Posidoniimonas corsicana: one gene and its partner. The protein of the gene in region 1 interacts with the protein of each later gene in a pairwise test. Links are inferred from orthologs where the notes say so. Each region holds a gene or a part of one and is shown in the gene's direction. Other genes may lie near its edges.

Region 1 (7,973 bases):
GGCGATCAAGGACGTTGGCGCCAAGCACTCGGACGCCAAGGACAAGTCGAGCCCGACCTACGACAAGATCATCGCCGGAGGCAAGCTGCCCGGCGGCACGCTTGAAGAGGCCAAGAAGGAGCCGAGCAAGGCAGCCAAGTAGCAGCTCGCCTTACGCAGCGGCAGAAACCACAAAACACGCAGGCGAGCCCCGGTCTCGCCTGCGTGTTTTCCTTGGCAGGGGAGCCACCCTGTGCAGGGCCAACCGGCCGCCCCCCGGATGAACTCACGCGGCTCAGCCCGCGGCCTCAACCTGCAGCACCACGCGATGCTGACGCGACTCGCCGGGCTGCAGCACGAGCAGGTTCGTTTCCGCCCCGCGGGCCGCGGACCCGAACGGGCTAGGCAGGCACGTGTAGGGCTCGATGCAGATCGCCTCGCGGTGACCCGGGGTGTAGATCACGTAGCACTTGAACTCGTCCCCGCAGGTCTGCGTGAGCCGCACACCGTCGCCGGACAGGCTGCTGGTTGCCTCGCCGCTTGCTGATTGGTTGAGCCGGAACGCGCTGTCGTAAGCCTGGCCCGCTAGCGGCATCCCCGCGGCGAATCCGCGGGACGCGTCGGTTGGGCCGTGCTCCCCGGTGGGGATCATATCCTTGAGTTCCCACTGCGCGTCGACCGGCGCCTGCACCTCGGTTTGCTCCGGATCGCCGCCGCCCAGCGGTAGGCGGAAGTACGCGTGGGTCGCGAGTCCGTAGGGCAACTCCGAGTCGCCGGGGTTGCTGCACGTCACGTCAAGCGTCAGGCGGTCGCCTTCCAGGCGGTAGGTCGCACGGATTGCGTAGTCGGAAGGCCACAGGTCGAGCGTGTCGGGCGCGTCGACCGACCCGACAAACTCGGCGGTCACCTGGTCGCTCGATTGGTCCACGACCCGCCAGGGGCGGTTGAACACGAAGCCGTGGATTGCGTTTCCAAGCGCATCGCCGGCCGGCACCTGGTACTGCTTACCCGCGTACTCGTAGCGGCCCTGCTCGATCCGCCCCGGGAATGGAAACAGGATCGGCGTCCCGCCCGACGACGCTCGCTGGTCGCCCGACTCAAACCCCTCCGGCGCGTACAGCATGGGACGCACGCCGTCTTGGACGACTGCGGACCAGGCGAAACAGTTGAAGCCTTGGCTTACCAGAACCCGGGCCTCGGCTCCGGAAGTGTGAACGAGGGTGGCGATATCGGCGGACATAGCACTCGATCTCGTGATTCAGAGTGTGAACAAATCTAAACTGGTCAGCGACGTGGCTACAGCATGCGCGCGGCCGCGGTCATCAGCAGGGCGGCAAGCACAGCACCAGTGAGGGGGCCGTCGCCCGCCACGCGGCGGGTGCATGCCTCAGCCATCAAGCGGGCCAGCAACCAGAGGGCGCAGGCAACGCCGCCGGCAAAAAGCAGCCCCGATAGAGAGTCCATCGACAGCAGCGATCGAGCAGTCAAGCCCTCCGCGCTGAGCAGGCACCACACGCCCGACAGGAACAATCCCACCGCCCCGACCAGGGCTACCAAGGCGCCCACCCGCGCGTCGCGTGGAATCCCCTCCCCCGCCAATGCCAGCCGCCGAACGACAAGGCCCGCCAGCAGCGCGCTGAGCCCCCAAAAGTGGGCGGTTAGCCCGAGCGGCAGCGGCCGCCAAAGCACGTCCAGGAAGACGTCCCGCGACACGACCGCAGGCCCCGCGAGCCCCGGGTCTTCCGCTAAAAGCCGCAGCACAACCATCATCGTCGGGAAGTGGTAAAGAAGGTTGGTCGACGCCACGACCCCGATCAACCCGTGCAGCACCCGGCGCCCCGCAAGACGCGACCAGGACATCCAGTACACCAGCATCAGTATGGCCGAGAACGCCCACTCGCCCCCAAGCATCAGGTACGCCCGCGACGGCAGTCGCGCCGCGGCGGACTCGTACGCAGGCCAAGCCCCAGCCAGCACGAGCAACGTGCTCAGGCCGCCCGCCAGCAGCCCCAAGAGCAACGCTAACAGGCCGATCCCAGCCAGACGCCGTCGCACGTCCGACGAGAGCGGCAGCACAGCCGCCGCCAGTGGGGCCCCCCCTGCCATCGAGTTGGTCAGCAGGTGCACTACCAAGAACGCGATTCGTGCGGCGTCGAGCATCGGGCGTGGGGCGCCTCCTAGGAGTCTGCCAATCGGCGCCGCCTCGAACGGCCCGACAGGGTTGGATTGTAGCCCGATCCCTCCGGCACGGCAGTGCTTGAGTAGCCTCTCGCCCTCCCCTGAATCGCTGGCGATGGCCGCCCCAGACTGGTAAACTCCTCGATCAAAGCTGCGGCGCCTGCGCCCGGCAATCCGTCCTCGTTCACCGACTCTCGATAGCGTAATGCCCGAAGAGACCCCCACCCCGCAAGCAAACGAGTCCACCGGCGCCGATGTGCAGCCCACACAGCCGGAGGCCCCTGCGGAGCCTGCGGCCGACCGCCCGAGCGAGCGGATCAGGATCGGCAATCAGCGCGAAGGAACGGAAAACAGCCAGCCCGCGATGCCCAAGCCGGTCACGCCGGTCACCAAAAAGGCCGCGGAGCCGACGCCGTCAAAGTACCCACCGCCCAACGTGCGGGCCCAGCTCACCCCCGAACTGGAGGCCGAGCTCGAAGCGGCCCTGGGCGGCCAGTCGCTCGACGCGCTGATCGACGAGTCAACTAGCGAAATCTCGCAGGAGCTTCCGTCCGAGACCCGGGTCACTGGCAGGGTCACGCGGCAGCACGGCGACAGCGTGTTCTTCGATCTTGGCGGGCACCGCGAAGGCGTTGTGAAGCTCCAGCAGTTCGAAGAAGACGCCCACCCAGAAACCGGCGCCGAGATGGAGCTGGTCGTGGTACGGCTGGTGGATGGCTTGTACGAACTTTCTCTGCCCAACGCCGCCGTCGAGGTAGGCGACTGGGACGACGTCTCCGAGGGTCAGGTCGTCGAGGTCGCGGTGACGGGCGTGAATAAGGGGGGCTTGGAGTGCCAAGTCGCTGGCATCAAAGGCTTTATGCCGATGGGCCAGATCTCCCTTTACCGTGTCGAAACCCCGGAAGACTACGTCGGTCAGCGTCTGGCTTGCGTCGTTACCGAGGCCAACCGCGACAAGGGGAATCTCGTACTCAGCCACCGCGCCGTGATGGAGCGAGAGCGAGCTGAGAAACGCGACAAGCTGCTTGCTGAGCTCGCTCCCGGCCAAATCCGCGAGGGGGTGGTCCGCAGCCTCCGCGACTTTGGCGCCTTTGTCGACCTCGGCGGCGTGGACGGCCTTGTGCACGTCAGCAAAATGAGCTGGGAACGGGTCAACCACCCCAGCGAAGTGCTCAGCGAAGGGCAGAACGTCAAGGTCAAGGTCGAGAGCGTCGACCCAGAGTCCGGGAAGATCGGACTGTCCTACCGCGAGTCAGCCGAGAATCCTTGGGACGGCGTCGACGCCAAGTACCCGATCGGGTCCAAGCCAAGCGGGGTCGTCACCAAACTGATGGATTTCGGCGCGTTTGTCCGACTCGAGGCGGGCGTGGAGGGCCTGATCCATATCTCTGAGCTCGCCCACGGACGCGTGATGCGGGCCTCTGACGTGGTGAGCGAGGGTCAGCAGGTGGAGGTCAAGGTGCTGAGCGTCGAACGCGACAAGCAGCGGATAGGCCTGTCGCTCAAAGCACTAACAGCTGGACCTGTGAAGGACGCCAAACCTGCCGACGAAGACCTGCCACTCCCGACAGACGCGCCCAAGGCGCCAACGAAGCACACCGGCACGCTCAAGGGTGGAGTTGGCGCCCCCACGGGCGGCGAGAAGTTCGGCCTAAAGTGGTAGGCGAGCCAACTCGGCTAACCAGCCGAGCTGAGATAGCTGCCTAGCAGCGGTAGCCCATCTTTCCAGGACGAAGCTGTAGCCGCGTTCCCGGCGACTCTCCCTGCGCTCTGGGCAGCCACTGACAAACAGATTCTGCGGGACGGTCCGCTTAAGCCCCCGCGGCAACGCTGGAGTCAGAGGCGCCCGAGATTACAGAAGCGTGGCCTCCAGTATGTCGCCGCGTGAGAATGAAAAGCTCCGTCACCCAAGACTCTGGTGACGCCCTTCCCCTTCGCGCACAAAATAAGGCACGCCTCGCTCCGCGAGGCGTGCCTTTGTCGGATAGATCTCTAAGCGGCCTTGTAGGCTCTAGCTGCGGCGACGAGCGCCAAGAACAGCCAGACCTAGTGCGGCCAGAGCAGCGGCGGCGGGCTCAGGAACAGGATTCAGGTCGCCGCCAGGAATGATCGTGAAGTCCTTCTTGTCGATGAAGGCAGTCGTGTTGGGGTTCGTTTCCGCCGTGGTAACCAAGGTGTCATCGATGACAACGCTACCCTTAGTCGCGTACGAGTTCTGACCGAAGCCAGCGTTCGCAAGAGCCGGGCCGAAGTCAATAAAGAGCTGATTCGTCCAGCCGTTAGTGCCGGGCGAAGTCACAAGATCCCAGCTACTGAATACGCTGCTGGTGATCTTGATGGGGGATGCGAGAGCGGTACCGTCCACGTGGGTGATCTCAACCTCAGCGTAGATACCTGCGCCTGCGGCAGTCGCAGCGGAGCCAGCCCCGAACAATGTCACGCTGCCGGACTCGTTGATCGTGAAGCTGTTGAGCCCTGCGCCGGGAGCGGTCATGAAGTCAAAATTCAACTGACCATCGGTCGTGTCGGCGCCGGGGGATCCGTCCGCCGAGTTCGAGGCGAAAGTCGGATCGAAATCCAAGACGTTGCCGGTGATATCGGGCGCGCCGTAGAGCGGCAGAGCGTCGGTCCCGGAAGACTCGGTGACATCCGTGTACATCACCGCACCCGGCGGGATGTCACTAAAGTCACCGTAATTGATCGGTGCGGAGAACGCGGTGGGAGCAACGAGAAGAGACGCAGCAAAGAGCGCAAGGGTGCGCCCTTGGAAGGATAGCGAGCGAATCATCGAGGACATGAGATCTACTCCGACGTTTGCAGATTCAAATGAGGTTTACTCTGGCAGTCCAGGAAACTCGTCTTCCCGGACCTCGAAGGACATTCACATCAGCGGCGTCGTCATGACGCCGCTCGAATTAAGCACTCGCTGGACAAGTTCAGTGCTGCAAGACCGTGCATTTCGGGCCGATTGAGCAGGCATTCCACGCAATGCGGGCTGCCACCAAGTGCCTAACTCAGGACTCATGATAACGCACGTGCGGGAAATAGCGATAACAATTTCGCTAAAACCCCGAAACTATTCTGCGGTCCGGCGCACCCCAGCTTCCCACTATCCTTACAGGGGCTTACGCCGCCTAGATGACAGGGGTCGCCTCCGCCCTTCCCCTCCTCCGGCAATCGACGTAAGATCCTGGCGGGTAGCACTTTCCGACCTGTCCTCGACGCCACTGAGCGGGCTCTGATGTTGACAATCTCCCTTCCGGACGGCAGTCAACGCCGATTCGAAAAGCAAGTAAACGTACGAGAGGTCGCCCTCGATATCGGCGAAGGGTTGGCCAAAGCCGCCATTGCCTGCGAGGTAGACGGCGTCCAGCGGGATCTCTCCCACCAGTTACCCGCCGACGGCGAGGTTCAGCTCCGCTTGTACACCAAGCGGGATCCCGAAGCGCTAAGCATCATGCGGCACTCGGCCGCCCATGTGATGGCCCAGGCCGTGATGCGGCTATTCCCCGACGTTCAGCTAGCATTCGGCCCGGTTACCGACACCGGCTTCTACTACGACATGCAGCTGCCGCGAGCGCTCAGCGAAGACGACTTCGCTGCGATCGAGGCGGAGATGAAGAAGATCATCAAAGAGGACCTGCCCTTCGAACGGTTCGAGCAGCTCAAGGCCGACTCCATCCAGCTCTGCGAGGAGATGGGCCAGGGCTTCAAGGTAGAACACCTGCAAACCGGGCTAGGCGACGAAGAGTCGGTTTCGTTCTACCGGCAGGGCGAATTCGTCGACCTGTGCCGCGGGGTGCACGTCCCAAGCACCGCCCACTTGGGCAAGGCCTTCAAGCTGCTGAGCGTGGCCGGCGCCTACTGGAAGGGCGACGCGAGCCGTCAGCAGCTCCAGCGTCTGTACGCCACGGCGTTCTTCGACAAGAAGGAGCTGAAAGAGCACCTTCATCGTCTGGAGGAAGCCAAGAAACGCGACCACCGGGTGCTCGGCAAGCAGCTCGACCTGTTCACCATCGACAACAAGGTCGGCTCGGGACTGATTCTGTGGATGCCCAAGGGCGCGACGCTGCGTCAGTGCCTTGAGGAATACATCCGCGATGAGCTTCGGCGACGTGGTTATCAGGCGGTTTACACCCCGCACATCGGGCGGGTTGAGCTCTACGAGACCTCGGGCCATTTCCCCTATTACCGCGAATCGCAGTTCCCCCCGCTCTGCGAGCATGAGGCGGGGCAGCTGGTCGATGTGTTCGTCGAACGCCTGAAGAAGGGTGGGCTCGACTCGGCCGACGAGCAGAAGCTGCTGCAGGCAGCACGAGTGTTGGGCTACGAGGGCGACTACCCTGCTGACGGCACAAACGAGGAAAAAGCCGCCGCGTTGGACGCGTGGGCCCACGAGCACGAGCGGTACCTGCTCAAGCCGATGAACTGCCCGCACCACATCATGATCTACAAGTCCAAGCCGCGCAGCTACCGCGACCTGCCGATCCGGCTAGCCGAGTTTGGCTCGGTCTACCGGTACGAGCAGTCGGGCGAGCTGAGCGGCATGACCCGCGTGCGGGGATTCACCCAGGACGACGCTCACCTGTTCTGCACGGAGGATCAGGTTGCTGAGGAGGTGCGCGGCTGCCTGGAGATGACCCAGGGCGTGCTGCAGTCGCTGGGGATGGACAACTACCGGGTCCGCCTCGGTTTCCGCGATCCCGACAGCACCAAGTACGTAGGCGACTCGGAGGTCTGGGACCGCGCCGAGGCGGCCATCGAGCGGGTGGCCAAGGAGATGAACCTGCCAGGCTGCGAGCCCGAGCCGGGCGAGGCGGCCTTCTACGGGCCCAAGATCGATTTTGTTGTGACCGACTGCATCGGTCGCGAGTGGCAGCTTGGGACCGTGCAGCTGGACTACAACCTACCGAGCGAGGGCCGGTTCGCGCTCGAATACATCGGCCCGGACAACAAGCCCCACCGGCCCGTGATGATCCACCGAGCCCCGCTGGGCTCGATGGAGCGGTTCATCGGGGTGCTGATCGAGCACTTCTCGGGCGCGTTCCCCCTGTGGCTGGCGCCCGAGCAGTGCCGGGTGCTGACCGTCAGCGAAAAGTCCGAGGAATACGGGCGTGAGGTGCAGCAGAAGCTGCTAGCTGCCGGGTTGAGGGCCGAGGGTGACTACCGGGGCGCCAAGCTCGGCGCGAAGATCCGGGAGGCTCAGCTGGAGCTCATCCCCTACATGCTGGTCGTGGGCGAGAAGGACCGCGACAACGGCACCGTCACCGTCCGGGACCGCCAGGATGGCGATATCGGTGCCATGCCGCTCGATGAGGCCATCGCGAAGCTGCAGGATGAGATCGCCCGCAAGGTGGTCCGTCAGCGTCCAGCCGACGACGAGGCGGTCTGAGCCGGCTGCGCTGGCTGGACGGCTGAGGCCGGTTGAGCGGCTCCTCCGGAGCGGAGGGTCGCGCCGGCCATCTGTTGACGCGCTGCCGCATTATGGCCAATACTTCTGGTGACGTAGCGACTTTTCGGCCTGGGTTGAGCGTTCCGGTGGCCGCCGGATCGGCCCAGGACGGTCGCAACAGCAGCCCCGCGACGCCAACCCCTTCGCCCGTCGCCGGGCCGAACGTATCCCCCATCTATTGGAGTTAGCTTGTCTCGAAACCGTCCCGTTGAACGGGCCCCCGATCGCAATCAACAACGTATCAACGAGCAGATACGAATCACCCCCGTCATGGTTGTCACCTCCGATGGTGAGAAGCTCGGGGTAATGGAAACCGAGGAAGCGCTGACGAAAGCCCGCGAGGCGGGCCTGGACCTCGTTGAGG
Region 2 (3,226 bases), 1.6 Mb from region 1 along the record:
GGGCTACATCGCGGTGCAGATGCACGTCAACGACGACACTTGGTTCGCCATCCGCGAGACCTCTGGCATCGGCGACTTCACCGGGTCGGGCGGCAAGCCGACCCCGATGGCGCCGCAGGACATCGCCAAGATCCTGCACACCGAAGACGAGGAGACCGACGAGGCCCCCAAGCTGGCGATCCCGTTCAAGGAAGGGGACAAGGTCAAGGTCAAGGACGGCAATTTCGAGAGCTTCGAGGGCGAGGTCAGCAAGATCGACGACATCCACGGCAAGGTGACCGTGATGCTCAGCATCTTTGGGCGTCCGACCCCTGTCGAACTCGAATACTGGCAGGTCGAGGACCTGTAATCCCCTTGCCCCGCCCCGCCCAGGCGGCGTTCCGCGGCGGGCGGCAAGCCACACCACCACCCTTTCAAGACACTAGTCTCGAGCCATGGCCAAGCAGTTAGTCGGACAAGAGAAGTTCCAGATCCCCGGCGGGCAGGCGACCCCCGCCCCGCCTGTCGGCACCGCCCTCGGTAAGCACGGCGTCAACCTCGGCCAGTTCGTTCAGGCGTTCAACGACGCCACGAAGGACGCCGGCGGGATGATGATCCCGGTCGTGGTGAGCGTCTACAACGACCGCTCGTTCGAGTTCATCTGCAAGAGCCCCCCCGCGGCCGTGCTGCTCAAGAAGGCCGCCGGCATCGCCAAGGGTTCGGGCGTTCCGAACAAGACCAAGGTGGGCAAGGTCACGCAGGCCCAGCTGGAGGAGATCGCCACGACCAAGATGAACGACCTCAACGCCCGCGACGTCGAGCACGCGGCTCGGATGGTCGCCGGCACGGCCCGCAGCATGGGGCTAGTCGTCGAGGGCTAGTTCGGGCATACTTACGGGTCTGCCCTTGGCCGGGGCCGGCGAACAGGGGCGTTGCCTCCCGTCGATGGCCGACCGGAACCAATTACAAGCAGCCAACTTACGAAGGTGGGACGCGGGCCCAAGCCCGCGGCTTGGACCACACTTCCCGCAGTTTTGGGGTGAAGCAAAATGGCTAAACAGTCGAAGCGGTACCGCGCACTCTCCGCGGGCCAGAAGAAGAAGGAAGCCTTCCCGCTCGCTGAAGCGGTCAAGACCCTCAAGGGGTTCGACGGCACCAAGTTCGACCAGTCGGTCGAGATCTCGATGCGGCTGGGCATCGACCACACGCAGGCGGACCAGATCGTCCGCGGCTCGATTGTTCTGCCCCACGGCATCGGCAAGGAGCAGCGGGTGGTGGTCTTCGCCAAGGGCCCGCAGGCGACCGCCGCCAAGGATGCCGGCGCCGATGAGGTTGGCGACGACGATCTCGCCAAGAAGATCTTGGGTGGCTGGACGGACTTCGACGTCTGTATCGCCGCGCCGGACATGATGAAGGTGGTCGGCCCGCTCGGCCGGGTGCTCGGCCCCCGCGGCCTGATGCCCTCGCCCCGCGCCGGCACCGTGACGCCGGACGTCGCGACCGCCGTGTCTGAGTACAAGGCGGGCAAGGTTGAGTTCCGCAACGACAAGGGCGGCAACATCCACGCCCCGGTCGGCAAGCTCAGCTTCGAGTCCGACAAGCTTGGCGAGAACATCCAGGCGTTTGTCGACAAGATCCTCGGCCTGAAGCCCGCCGCCGTGAAGGGCGTGTACGTGAAGGGCGTCCACATCAGCGCGACGATGAGCCCGAGCGTGCGTCTCGCCGTTTAGCTTCCCGATCTTTGGTTATGGCCTGGGGGCTGCTCCCCCGGCCCCCTAACCCCAGACCCCCGGTCACTGTCATGAGTAAGTACGTCAAGCAACTAATGACCGACGAGCTGAAGAGCCGTTGGGAGGGCGTCAGCGACGCCCTGCTGGTGGATGTCAGCAAGCTCGAGGCGAACGACACCGTGGTGCTCCGCAGGCGTCTGCGTGAGAAGAGCATCAGTTTGATGGTCGTCAAGAACAGCCTGGCCCGTCGGGCCTCCGAAGGCACCTCGCTCGCCCCCGCGTTCGAGGGCGCCGAGGGGACGATGGCGGTGGTCTGGGGCGGCGAGGATATTGTCTCGCTGGCCAAGGAGATCACCGCGGTCAACGAGGACAAGGCCTTCGAGGACTTTGAGACCCGCGGCGGCGTGATGGAAGGCGCCAAGCTGTCGGCCGACGAGGTCAAGGCCGTCAGCAAGTGGCCCAGCCGTACCGAGCAGCTCAGCATGCTGATGGGTCAGATCCTGGGCCCGGGCATGACGCTCAACGCACAGCTGCTCGGCCCGGGCGCCAGCCTCGGCAGCCAGATCAAGCAGAAGGGCGAGGGCGACGAGTCCTAGGCCCCCCGCTTCCTCCGCTCAGGCCCCGCCCGCTCGGCGCCTGGGGCGGCGAGCGATCAAGAGGCGGGCAACACAGTCACACACGGTTTCGGCGCAGCCCTAGCAGCGATTGCCAGACCGGAAGTTTTTTCAGCGATCACCGACCCCCTGGGGAGGGGGTCACCCCTGCAGAAAGGCAAGGCAGAGACCATGAGTGAAGAAGCAGCCGTTTTGGAGTACTCCGACGCCACCAAGGAAATGGGCGACAAGATTGTCGGCCTGACCCTCAAGGAGGCCAAGGAGCTGAGCGACTACCTGAAGAACGAGCACGGCATCGAGCCGGCCGCTGGTGGCGGCGCGGTTGTCATGGCCGGCCCCGGCGACGCTGGTCCCGCCGCGGCTGCCGAAGAGCAGACCGAGTTCGATGTGGTCATGGAGAGCTTCGGCGACAAGAAGATCGGCGTGATCAAGGTCGTCCGTGGCATCACCGGTCTGGGCCTGAAGGAGGCCAAGGACCTGGTCGAGGGCGTCCCGAGCAAGGTCAAGGAAGGCGTTTCGAAGGAAGACGCCGAGAAGTTCAAGGCCGAACTGGAAGAAGCGGGCGCGACCGTGGCGATCAAGTAGCCACGCGGTTGCTGTTGTGCGGCCGCGGCCTCTTGGCACAGAATGTGCTTTGTGCGAAACTCTCGGGGTGGGTTATGCCCGCCCTGGGGGTGTGCAGCATGTGTGCTTGGAGGCGCGGCGGTGTGCACTCTACCGGGTGGCGGCTTCCGACGGCAGTCGGACAGCCCCGCTCGGCCCCAGCTTCTTCCCGCACGGTCTTACTGGATGCCTAGCGATCCCCGCTTGATAGCCGCCCTCGCGCGACGAGTTGCGTGCCGTGCTGCGCGCTTCTCGTTTGCCTGCGCCACCGCTCCGATCACGCCCGGCCTGCGCCGGGCG

Evidence for each region.
Region 2: the proteins of thrS (region 1) and rplA interact in binary tests that used the Escherichia coli proteins (3 or more experiments, as listed by UniProt). The link is inferred for Posidoniimonas corsicana from one-to-one orthologs.

The regions. Positions count from the first base shown.
Region 1 is NZ_SIHJ01000001.1:3,796,298-3,804,270, forward strand. What follows is about bases 5,037-7,973. They hold thrS (threonine--tRNA ligase), read left to right. Parts: upstream 5,037-5,398; coding sequence 5,399-7,549; downstream 7,550-7,973. Other genes in these bases: infC (translation initiation factor IF-3), read left to right, coding at 7,799-7,973. In the rest of the region: KOR34_RS14600 (hypothetical protein), read left to right, coding at 1-142; KOR34_RS14605 (aldose 1-epimerase), read right to left, coding at 275-1,219; KOR34_RS14610 (hypothetical protein), read right to left, coding at 1,276-2,139; KOR34_RS14615 (30S ribosomal protein S1), read left to right, coding at 2,363-3,820; KOR34_RS14620 (PEP-CTERM sorting domain-containing protein), read right to left, coding at 4,169-4,954. UniProt on the Escherichia coli protein: Catalyzes the attachment of threonine to tRNA(Thr) in a two-step reaction: L-threonine is first activated by ATP to form Thr-AMP and then transferred to the acceptor end of tRNA(Thr). The rate-limiting step is amino acid activation in the presence of tRNA.
Region 2 is NZ_SIHJ01000001.1:2,215,830-2,219,055, forward strand. What follows is about bases 1-2,868. They hold rplA (50S ribosomal protein L1), read left to right. Parts: upstream 1-1,028; coding sequence 1,029-1,709; downstream 1,710-2,868. Other genes in these bases: nusG (transcription termination/antitermination protein NusG), read left to right, coding at 1-349; rplK (50S ribosomal protein L11), read left to right, coding at 435-860; rplJ (50S ribosomal protein L10), read left to right, coding at 1,781-2,305; rplL (50S ribosomal protein L7/L12), read left to right, coding at 2,495-2,868. Also shown: more of rplL, read left to right, coding at 2,869-2,908. UniProt on the Escherichia coli protein: One of the primary rRNA binding proteins, it binds very close to the 3'-end of the 23S rRNA. Forms part of the L1 stalk. It is often not seen in high-resolution crystal structures, but can be seen in cryo_EM and 3D reconstruction models.